Regions from separate parts of the Paenibacillus sp. KS1 genome, predicted to be linked through region 1. Evidence: riboswitches for the same ligand, from Rfam matches in the RefSeq annotation. Region 1 holds a riboswitch; the other holds the start of a gene.
What was found. A riboswitch is a leader RNA that binds a small molecule or an ion and turns the genes downstream of it on or off. The one in region 1 is predicted to bind thiamine pyrophosphate.

Region 1 (5,500 bases):
ATCGTCTGCAATAAGTACATTCATTTACTTTGTATCTCCTTACCCTTGTATGTCTTGCGTTGAGTGCATTCTATATTATTGCATTTTTAATTGAATAAGGAAAACCCCACTGCTATACTGGAAGCAACAATAATGAGGAGGCGTTAAGATGAAGTGCGTAACATCAACTGGGGCAGGTATTGATCGGGGATAACGCATAACACCCCTGTAAACTGCGCAACTCCCCTTTAGCAAGAGAAAGGGGATTCCTATTCGTGGAACAAATGAACAATGACAACCGCATCGATGCGGCAGAACAAGAACAACCCGTGTATGCCTTTCCCAATGTGAAGAAATCGATCGCGTGGTTAAGCTTTTTAGCTTTTTTCAGTGTGTTGAATGAGACTGTTTTCAACGTATCATTGCCCGACATCGCATACGATTTCAATATCACTCCGTCCGTTGCGAATTGGATCAACACATGCTTCATGATTACCTTCGCGCTCGGCTCCATCATTTATGGCACCCTGTCATCCCAATACGGCATTAAGAAGCCGCTGCTCATCGGTGTGCTCATCTATGGTAGTGGCTCGTTGCTCGGTTTCTTTGCCCATGACTACTTGTCAGCTGTATTGGCAGCCAGATTGATACAAGGTGCCGGGGCTTCGGCCGTGCCCGGACTCATCATGGTTATGGTCACTCGCTACGTTGGAGAGCAGCATCGAGGCAAGGCGTTCGGCATGATTGGTTCTATGGTAGCGCTTGGTGAAGGGATTGGCCCAGCTGTAGGCGGTGTACTGGCAGATTATGTGCATTGGTCCTACCTGTTTGTCATTCCGGTAATGACGATAGTCAGTCTCCCCTTCTTCTTGACCGCACTGCCGCAGGAGCCTTCTCGCAATGGACGAACAGATATCATCGGCATTGCCCTCTTGTCAGCAGGCATTATTCTATTTACCTTGTTTACTACGACATATGTCTGGTTCTATCTTGTCTGCAGTATGATTCTCGTTCTTGGGTTTGCCTTCCATATCCGCCGTATTCGCGAGCCGTTTATTGCTCCATCCCTGTTCGCTAATCGCCCATATGTACTCGGCACGCTTGCTGGTTCCATTTTGCTAGGAACGGTAGCTGGATTTATCTCGATGGTTCCTTACTTCATGCGGGATGTACACCAACTTTCGACCGCCGTTATCGGCAGCGCGATCATTTTCCCAGGGACACTCAGCGTCATTCTGTTCGGCATACTCGGTGGAACTCTCGTTGATAAGAGAGGAACTTCATTTGTATTTGTCGCTGGAATAGGTCTCGTCACATTCAGTTTCGTCACGCTCATTGCATGGGGGAATGATTCTCCATGGCTGATGACGTTCGCCCTCGTGCTCGTGTTCGGAGGGTTGTCATTCATTAAGACGGTTATCTCTGCTTCCGTTGCAGAATCACTAGCACCTGACCAAGCAGGAGAAGGAATGAGCATGCTTAGTTTTGCATGCTTTATGGCTGAAGGCATCGGCATCGCTGTAGTCGGCGGCCTGCTTACACACGGTTGGCTGTTGACTTCGCTAACGCCTGCTGTTGCCGAAGAAGCTTCATTCCCCTTATACAGTGGCCTGATTATTCTGCTCATAGCAGTTCTTGCTTGCGGAGGGATCGTATACAGCTTGGCATTGAGACGACATTCTACAGCTTCACACGATTAACTATTAATGAGGATCAGGGTTTCTTCCTGATCCTCATTTTGTTCTATTCTCTCTCCAAATCTCCTAAACACGCTCACCACTCCTCCTCTTCTATGTTGTCCAGCGAACAATTTCAACCTCATAGACTTCTAACTTCCTCGTATCTTTTATGTTTTTTTTGTAAACATTTCGTTGTCAACCTAACATGAATATTGTATGATATGAGCAATTGCATAGTCATACAAATTCGGGGGCTTGAGGAATCAAGCTGAGATTGTAGATAAGTATACCGCTACTGACCGTTAATCTGATCTGGGTAATGCCAGCGTAGAGAATCTGTATTTGTCATGTGATCATGCTCTGCTGTGATCTAGGACTCTTCTACCGTCTGGTTGCCAGACGGTTTTTTGTATGCTAACTATACAACAAAGGAGAGGGTTATGTTGCCAGAACAACAGAGAAGCAACAAATTAAAGTTCACGGATATTCTCATTACCGTGATGATCGGGGTCGTATTTGGTGTGATCTTCAAAATGTGGGAGAGCGTCTACAGTCTCGCGAAGCCGCTGTTCCCGCAAGCAGGACAATTAACATATGGCATGTGGTTTATGGCTGGCCCATTCGCGTACCTGGTCATTCGCAAGCCCGGCGTCTGCTTCCTGGCAAGTCTTGCTGCCGCTAATTTATCGGCTATTCTTGGCTCTGCTTGGGGACTGGAGACGATTGTGTATGGCTGTGTACAAGGTCTGGCAGCAGAATTGGCATTCACCATGACCGGATACCGCAAGCACAGCATCGTCATCGCAGGCATCGCTGGCATTCTGTCCGCAGTCGGCTCATTCATGATCGATCTCGGTTACGGATATGCAGATTACGAGACATGGGTGCTCGTCTTGAAGTACGGACTTCGTGTCATTAGTGCGTTCATCTTCGCTGGCGTATTTGCCGGCTTGCTCGTTCGCGCATTGGAAGCGACAGGGGTGACCAAATCCATACGTCCTGTATCCAAAGAGGATTACGCGGTACTTAATCAATAGCACGCATAATATGAATAGATAAAATTTGTGCGTACGCCACAAATTCGGAATAAGGTGGTTACACATGCAACAGGAATCTCATGCGAACTCGTCTGCATTTGTTGACCGCTTGCGCCTAACATTTCCAGGAGAGGATTCCTTGCTGTTCAAGGACCTCTCCTTCCACATTTCTACCGGCGAGAAGGTACTGCTCCTCGGGCCAAGCGGTTGCGGCAAATCAACACTGCTGCAAGTATTAAGCGGAATTATGCCCCACTCTATTGAAGTGCCGATGAAATACGATCAGATTAAGCTTCCTTCAAGCTGGGGCTTCGTATTCCAAGATCCGGACAGCCAGTTCTGCATGCCATATGTAGATGAAGAGCTCGCGTTTGTACTGGAAAATCTCTCGATCCCCTATGATCAAATGCCAGCATACATGACAGGCATACTTGAAAGAGTGGGATTGCAGTTCAACAATCTGCATACAGAAATCCATACGCTATCCCAAGGCATGAAGCAGCGGCTCGCGCTTGCGTCCGTCCTGCTGCTAGAACCAGAGGTGTTGTTCCTCGATGAGCCCACAGCGCTTCTTGATCCAGAAGGAACGAAGCAAGTCTGGGACACCGTGAAACAAGCTGCCGATTCCTCCACTATTCTAATCGTGGAGCATAAAATCGAGCATGTTATCGACATTATCAATCGTGTGGTGCTATTCGACAGCACTGGACAAATCATTGCGGACGGTGAACCGCAGAGCGTATTTCTACATCATAAAGATAAGCTCGTTGAATATGGTATATGGTATCCCGGTGTATGGCAGGACTACAGTTATTCAAAAGCCTTCCAAGCCATATCGCAGCAACGAACGGCGAACGGATATCAACAGCCTCATTGCAAGCAGGACGGTGGGCTCACCTACGCGCGTCTGCAAGCTGTGCAGCCACTGCTCTCTTTGCGTGATTTTAGCGGCTACTATGAAGAAATTCGTCGCATATCCGTCCCCAGCGTAGATATTTATCCGGGGGAATGGATTACGATTATCGGAGAGAACGGGGCTGGCAAGAGCACACTGCTGCTGTCTCTTATGCAAATTCTGCGTACTACAGGCATGTATCTTATTGAGGGTCAAGAGCTGATAGCACCGGCTCGCAAGCGATGGTTCCCGCGATTCAGAAATATGGGAAAGCAGCCTCCAGCCGAACTCGCCTTCGTATTTCAGAATCCTGAGATGCAGTTTCTAACGGATTCGATCTTTGATGAGCTTGCTTATGAACCTAGGCAGAACAACTGGGATGAATCGGACATTGCACATAGAGTGGAACAAATCTTGGAATCATTCGATCTGAATATCGAACAGGATCGGCATCCGTATCATTTGTCACTTGGTCAGAAACGCAGATTAAGTGTCGCTACAGCGATGATGCGTAAGCGTCCGATGCTGCTCCTGGATGAGCCAACCTTCGGGCAAGACGCTAAAAACACATTTGCTATATTGGAAAAGTTGAACCGTCTTCGGACAGAAGGAACCGCCATAGTCATGGTGACACATGACATGAATATCGTGAATCGTTTTGCAGATCGGATATGGCATGTTGAGAAAGGCCAACTGATCGAACAAGAAGTTTCCCCACGTGGACAGACAATGCGGGAGGTGCAGATGAAATGAAGCTGCTCGCTCCCAAATCGGAAACATGGCTTCATCAGGTTAACCCTGCGCTCAAGCTTCTCGTCTTTCTCGCTCTGCTCATCGTTGCGCTGCTTACCCGAGAGCTTGATTTTGCATGTTATCAGCTAATCTTGTACACACTGCTGTTGTTTCTATGTAGCGGCCACTCTACGAAGAAGCTGCTGTTCGTGACAACACCGTTCCTTCTCCTGTTCGTCTCGACAGCATCCACGATGATCTTGTTCGGCAAGGGGGAGCATGAATGGTGGTCATGGGGAATAATCCGCATTACAGAGGAGAGCTTCCTCCGCGGACTTGTCATCGGAGTGAAGACACTTTGCTTCGGCATGCTCGGCATTACATTCGCCTTCACGACGAAGCCAATATTGTTATTCTATGCGCTGATGCAGCAATTCCGGCTTCCGCCGCAATATGCTTATAGCTTCATCGCTTCCTTGCGGCTGCTCCCTGCGATCTGGGAGGATTACCGAGTTCGCACGCATGCCCTGCAAATCCGCGGCGTTCAATACAGCAAGGGATTTAAAGGGATGTATGAGCGTCTACGCATGTACGCTCTGCCACTGCTCGCACAGAGCATTCGCCGTGCACAGCGAGTTGCTGTCGCAATGGAGGCGAAGCGGTTCCAGATGGGTCGATCACGTACCTACTATTATATTACACGCTGCCATTGGCGCGATGTATGGTTCACTCTGCTCATGGTTGGATTAATTACGCTCGCCTATATGGCCGCACTGCACTTCCCGTTCACCGGCTCGACCGTCTAATTGGCTTCAGATACAATCTGATAGGTAATTTTATTTTATCATCCAAGAAACTCTCCCAGATCTAATAAGGAGAGTTTCTTCTCTTTCTTCTCTAGCATGGAGATAAGATTCGACAATAGTCTTGTTGACGCGTCCAAGCTGGCTGATTGTATCCCTTCAGAGTGTTGCATATTCAAATCTACCTTCGATTTACGGTATATGACCACGTTTCATCTTCTGTCACTTTACCGATTGACTGATGATCGATGTCTTAGCTCTTCCTCTCGGCTGAATGGTTGCCAAGCATACACCTGCCAGCACGAAGACAAGACCCACAGCAATCGACCACGTCATGCTGTCGCCGTACAGCCATACGGACAATAGTGAGGTTAC
Region 2 (5,500 bases), on a different contig from region 1:
ATATCGATGAAGAGGCATGCCATTCAGGATGATTTGACCTTCCTCCGGCTGTGTCAATCCAGACAAGAGGGAAGCGAGCGTAGACTTCCCAGCTCCGTTCGGACCGACAAGTGCCACCCATTCCCCTGCATGCAGAGTAAGGGACACGTGATCGAGGATTACTCTCCCTTTACGCCGATAGACAAGGTTGTTCGCTTGCAGGACTTTCTCAGGCTCCCGTGGGGAACCGTTCGATTGAGCTGATGTTAGGATACGCATCACATCCTGCTGCGCGGATTCAGGGAGCGACAGCATCAGGTCCAGTAGATCCTCGTCGGTTAGTGCGGGTTCTGCGGACTCGAGATGCTGATGAACGAACTGCTCATCATAATTGCTGAAATCGAAAATGTTACTACTATCGTCATGGTTGCTGCTATCGCTACTGTTGCTGCGATTAAACCACTCACGGATGAATTGCTGCAGTTCCAGCGCTTGCGGAAGCCAGATACCGCGTGACTTGGCTTCAGATGCATGATGCCTGAAATAGGAGGCAGGAAGCCCGTCAAAGACGAGAGCTCCATCCTCATCCATCACGAGCAGGCGATTCGCCATACCGATCCAATCGTCCAATTGGTGCTCAATGATGAGCAGAGCCATCCCTTCCTTGCGTGCCAGCTCTGCAATGAGCGCAGCGAATTGGTGTCTTGTATACGGATCGAGATTCGAGGTGGGCTCATCCAACACAAGCACATGCACGCGAAGGGCTAGAGCGCAGGCGAGAGCCAGCTTCTGCTTCATGCCTCCCGATAGCTCGTGGATATACGCATGGCGCCATGCGAGTAATCCCACCTTTTCTAATACCTCTTGAATCATGGATTCCATCTCAGTTCGAGGACAATCCCGATTTTCTAGGCAAAAGGCTATTTCCTCTTCTACACGCAGCATACAGAACTGACTTTCGAAATCTTGAAATACAATTCCGATATGCTGGGCCGCTTCACCAGAATCGTACTGTTCGATTGGCTTGCCGTACACGAGGACACTGCCTTCAACGAGACTGTCTATTGCATGTGGATACAGACCGGTAAGGCAGAAGGCTAGCGAGCTCTTGCCGCATCCGCTTGGGCCTAGCAGCAGAACGGTTTCCCCCTCATGCAGGGTGACATTGATGTTGGATAAGACGGGCTCGCCTTCGGTCTCGAAGGCGAGTGTCAGATCAGTGGCTTCCAGTGCAATATGAGATCCGTGCTCGACGTCATGTTGTATAGTCAATTGTGCTGGGTGCTTGGAATTGAGAAGCGCTGGGCTTGCCATGTTATCGCTGCCCCTTTGCAATTGGGAAGCTTCTAAGAACTCCTGTATTGGCCAAGGCGTCCGCAATCCATTTGCCAAGCAGACCTGAGATGAGTGCGCCACTTATACAGCGAACGACGAACATCGCGATGATGAGACCAACAGAGTAGGCCGCATAACCGCTGCGGAAATACCCCCACGCGAAGCTGAATACAGCGGAGCCCACCCCAGCCAGCATGAGCACTTTGGTTGAATAATTCCGATATCTTGTAGCGGCAAATACGGCTTCGGCGCCTAAACCTTGAATAAGGGCGGATACAATCAAAATAGGTCCTACGGCGTTGCCGATTAATACCTCAACCAATCCAGCGACTGTCTCTGAAATAACCGCAGCCCCCGGTTTGCGGATAATATAGGTGGCGATGATCGATACGATAAACCAAATGCCGAAGATGACTTCATATCCCATTGGCCCCATAAAGCCAACAAGCACATTGCCTATTTGCAGGAAGAGCAGATAAATGACGGCAAACACGACAGATAATGAACTGAGAACGACGATATCTCGTAATTTCCATTGACTGTTTCGCGAATTCATGAACATTCCTCTTTTCTTAGAACGATGATCGGATGAGTCCGTTGGGTTTGTAGTTTGCATTTTGGAAATTCTTTTTCTTCAGCTGCTACCTTGTGGAAGGGCTGTTGGCTGACATCGTAGTTGTCATCACCACATGGGACTTGTCTGATTTTCTCGCCCGATTAAAGGCATGCTCAAGTGTAGCGAATACTCGCTGTGCATCTCCTTCTAAGCGGCTTGCATAATGAGCGCTCTCATCGAAAGTGCCTTCTTCCTTAGCAAGGCCAATGATCTCATAGATCGTATCCATGTAATCTGCCGTTCCGAGCGGATAGAGTGCAAAATGAGCTGCGACCTTGAGAGGAATCGCTTGATATCGTTCCGCATTCATTCGAATTTCGTCCGTACTCATGAAGGCATCTCCTTGTGTGTCGCCCGGACAGCCAACAGAGAACGTAGCATTCAGCACAACATGTTCTCCACTTGCCGCGCTATGTAAATAGATAGACTGAACGACATCGAATACGTGTTCACTGCGCCCACGAACCCAAGTGCTGACATCATCGGTATGGCACCATACCTTGGACATGTCTGTGTCTCGCAACGCTCCTAAAATAAGTTCAACAAAGCGATCGCTCATCGGATAGATGGAAAAGCGACAACCAACGATGCGGCTTGTACCACAAGATAACTGACTCATAACTTATATCCTCCCTGACGAATCAAATTGTGGTCAGCAGACAACAAAAAACTGCACCGTGAGTCGGTGCAGTTACGCTTGAGGATACAAGGGTATAACATGGCTTCATGCAATGACGAACATGATGAAGCCGCAACTTATATCAATCAGTCGACTACACTTCCCCACGCTAGTATTATCTAGTTCGGGTTATAAGGGTTAACAGCGTTGCCGCTGTCTCTCAGCTTGTTACAGCACCCCTAGTGTTCGAAATTCACTATGCAGTTGTTCCATCGTTCATATGCTTGACAGCTTTCATTATACACGTGATGATCCGTTTGTAAAGGGTGCAACACCAAAAGGGATACTTCAAACTGGAGCTATTATTGCAATGGGCTAGATCCCGGCATGCAAACGATCCGTGGTATCGAAGCCTGAAGGTGATGCCCGACATCGTGAAGGGACTCTAGTCCTCCGTAATAGTCAACGTGATTTGAAACAAGGTATGGTAACACTGATCCTGCGTTAATTCAATCGTGCCATCATGGAGCGTTATGATTTTTTTGCAAATGGCGAGACCTAAGCCTGTACTGTCTTTGATCGGCCCATCGCCGCGGATGAATTCCTCGAAAATATGTTCTTTGATCGGCTCCTGAACGCCAATTCCGTCGTCTCCGATCCACAGTATAACGTTTCCTTCTTGTCGTGCACATGACACATAGAGCACCGTTCCCGCTGGATTATATCGCAGTGCATTGCTAATTAAGTTGGTGATGACGCGACTCATATGAATCTTGTCCATCTTGACATAGAGCGGTTCTTCCGGGATATGTGCTTCCAGCTCAAATCCCTTCTCTTCTATTTCCGGATAAAATTCCACCACGAGCTGCTGGAACCATTTCGTAATGTTCACTTTCTCTTTGCTCAATTCCGTATGCTTGTCATCCAGCTTCGCCAGTTCAAATAAGTCTTTAATCAAATTGGCCATATAAGCTGACTTATCGTAAATGTATTGAATATATTTGCGGGTATCCTTGTCTTCCAATGCCTGATTGTCCAACAGAAGCTGCGAATAACCGTAAATCGAAGTAATCGGCGTCTTCAAATCATGCGATAGATGCAGCAGCATGTTTCGCTTATTGTTCTCGGCGGCTTCCTTCTCAGCAGAAGTGCGCTGCAATCGTTCAGCCATGCCGTTAAACGCATCTTGTATTTCCGCGAATTCCTGTTCGGCTGAATAATGAAGCCGCTTCGTGTAATTGAAGTGCTCCATCTCTTTGATGCCTTCTAAGATTTGCCGCAACGGCTTTTTCACTTGTCTAACCGAATAGCGGGCGTAAAAGTAAAGCAGGATAAATAATAAAATAGCTAACAATGCACCAAAGATCGTTGTCGCAGTTGATAATTTCAACAAGCGCTCAGGAATTTTCCACAGCAATACATAAGATTCGCCGTTCGGCCCTTTGGCTTGGTATGCATGGTAGGAGATTGCATCATCGTTGCGCTCTACATCTATCTTGGCATACATTTGACCGTCTTCGTAATGCTTGATGTCGTCCTCTTTGTTTCCTTTGACAAAAATGATCTCGCCTGACTCATTCACGATTTCGAACCAACCGCCGTACTTGTCCAGCAAATGCCCACTGATGTTGTGGAAAGGGTACCGATAAATATCCGTTCCATTAATTTGAGCAACGACCAGTTCATCTATATATCGCCTCATAAATAGGTTCGTGCTAAGGAGAGATACAATAATCGCTGCTATCATCAGGACGCAGATCACTGCATAATTTCGAAAAAATACCCGTTTTAAGGGACGTCGACCGGAGAGGTTATTTGCTTTTTTCAAAACGGTAACCTAACCCCCTAATCGTAATGAGATGAACAGGCTTTCTCGGATTATCCTCAATTTTCTCACGGATTTTGCTTATGTACACCATAATTAAATTTTCGTCTCCGATGTATTCCTCGCCCCACACCTGCTCGTAAATATGCGCTTTGGTCAATACTCTGCCAGCCTCTCTCATAAGAAGCTCCACAATCTTGAATTCGTATGATGTCAATTCTCTTGGGATGCCGGACTTGAACAGTTGGCAGCTCCTTGTATTCAGCCTCACATCTCCGATTTCGATAACTTCCTGCTCCTGCCTATCCACCTTGGCAAAAGAGTCGATTCGCCTGAACAGCGCTTGAACGCGGCTGACGACTTCCAGTGGGTTGAAGGGCTTGCCCACGTAATCGTCCGCCCCTAGCTGCAAGCCGTAGATTTTATCCATATCGTCAGACTTGGCAGAAATAAAGAGAAACGGAATTTGCGAATTCTGCCGTGTTTTTTTGAGCAATTCCAAGCCATCCATTTGTGGCATCATAATATCGGCTATGACCAAATCGATGGACTGCTCCTGCAAGATGGTCATCGCTTCGGCACCGTTCCCGGCTGTAATCGTGGCATAGCCGTGGTTGGTCAAATAGATGGTCAGCAGTTCCCGAATCTCGGCTTCATCATCAATGATAAGTATGGTTTTCATTTGTTGTTCCACCTCTATGTATGCAACAATAACTCCCGATTCACTTGCGGCTAAGCGCAGATGGATCGGGAGTTGTGTTGAATTAGAATAAATTGTCAGCGAACGTAGACAGCATTGCTGCAGCTTCTTGCTTCAGTATCGGCTGCTTGGATCGATAGTCGAACGCCCCGTCTTTCCCTTGGATAACTTCAGGCCCAAATAATTGCTTGGCAATGACGAACTGAACGCCTTCGCGCGCCCAGGTATCGGTGGAGCCGCTGAGCCGGGCTTCTTTCGGTCCTGTACCCACATGGTTGAATGCCATACGCCATATAATAGTCGCTGCTTCCTGACGCGTCAACAATTCCTGCGGATGAAATTTGCCGCTCTCAGGCTTCTGAATGACACCAAGCTCATAAGCAGATTGTATTTCTTTAGCAAACGAACTGTCGGATATATCTATGA

Region 2: linked by a shared signal. The riboswitch ahead of BBG47_RS22470 (YkoF family thiamine/hydroxymethylpyrimidine-binding protein) and the one ahead of BBG47_RS07120 (ECF transporter S component) in region 1 are both predicted to bind thiamine pyrophosphate.

The regions. Positions count from the first base shown of each region.
Region 1 covers NZ_MAIS01000014.1:62,229-67,728, forward strand. Annotated here, with positions in the region: gene BBG47_RS07110 (response regulator transcription factor) at 1-24, opposite strand, end outside; gene BBG47_RS07115 (MFS transporter) at 264-1,679, shown strand; TPP riboswitch at 1,896-2,009, shown strand; gene BBG47_RS07120 (ECF transporter S component) at 2,099-2,695, shown strand; gene BBG47_RS07125 (ABC transporter ATP-binding protein) at 2,760-4,343, shown strand; gene BBG47_RS07130 (energy-coupling factor transporter transmembrane component T family protein) at 4,340-5,128, shown strand; gene BBG47_RS07135 (DMT family transporter) at 5,348-5,500, opposite strand, start outside.
Region 2 covers NZ_MAIS01000086.1:1,884-7,383, reverse strand. Annotated here, with positions in the region: gene BBG47_RS22480 (ABC transporter ATP-binding protein) at 1-1,293, opposite strand, end outside; gene BBG47_RS22475 (ECF transporter S component) at 1,295-1,870, opposite strand; gene BBG47_RS22470 (YkoF family thiamine/hydroxymethylpyrimidine-binding protein) at 1,956-2,549, opposite strand; TPP riboswitch at 2,694-2,800, opposite strand; gene BBG47_RS22465 (HAMP domain-containing sensor histidine kinase) at 2,995-4,377, opposite strand; gene BBG47_RS22460 (response regulator transcription factor) at 4,361-5,056, opposite strand; gene BBG47_RS22455 (serine hydrolase domain-containing protein) at 5,139-5,500, opposite strand, start outside.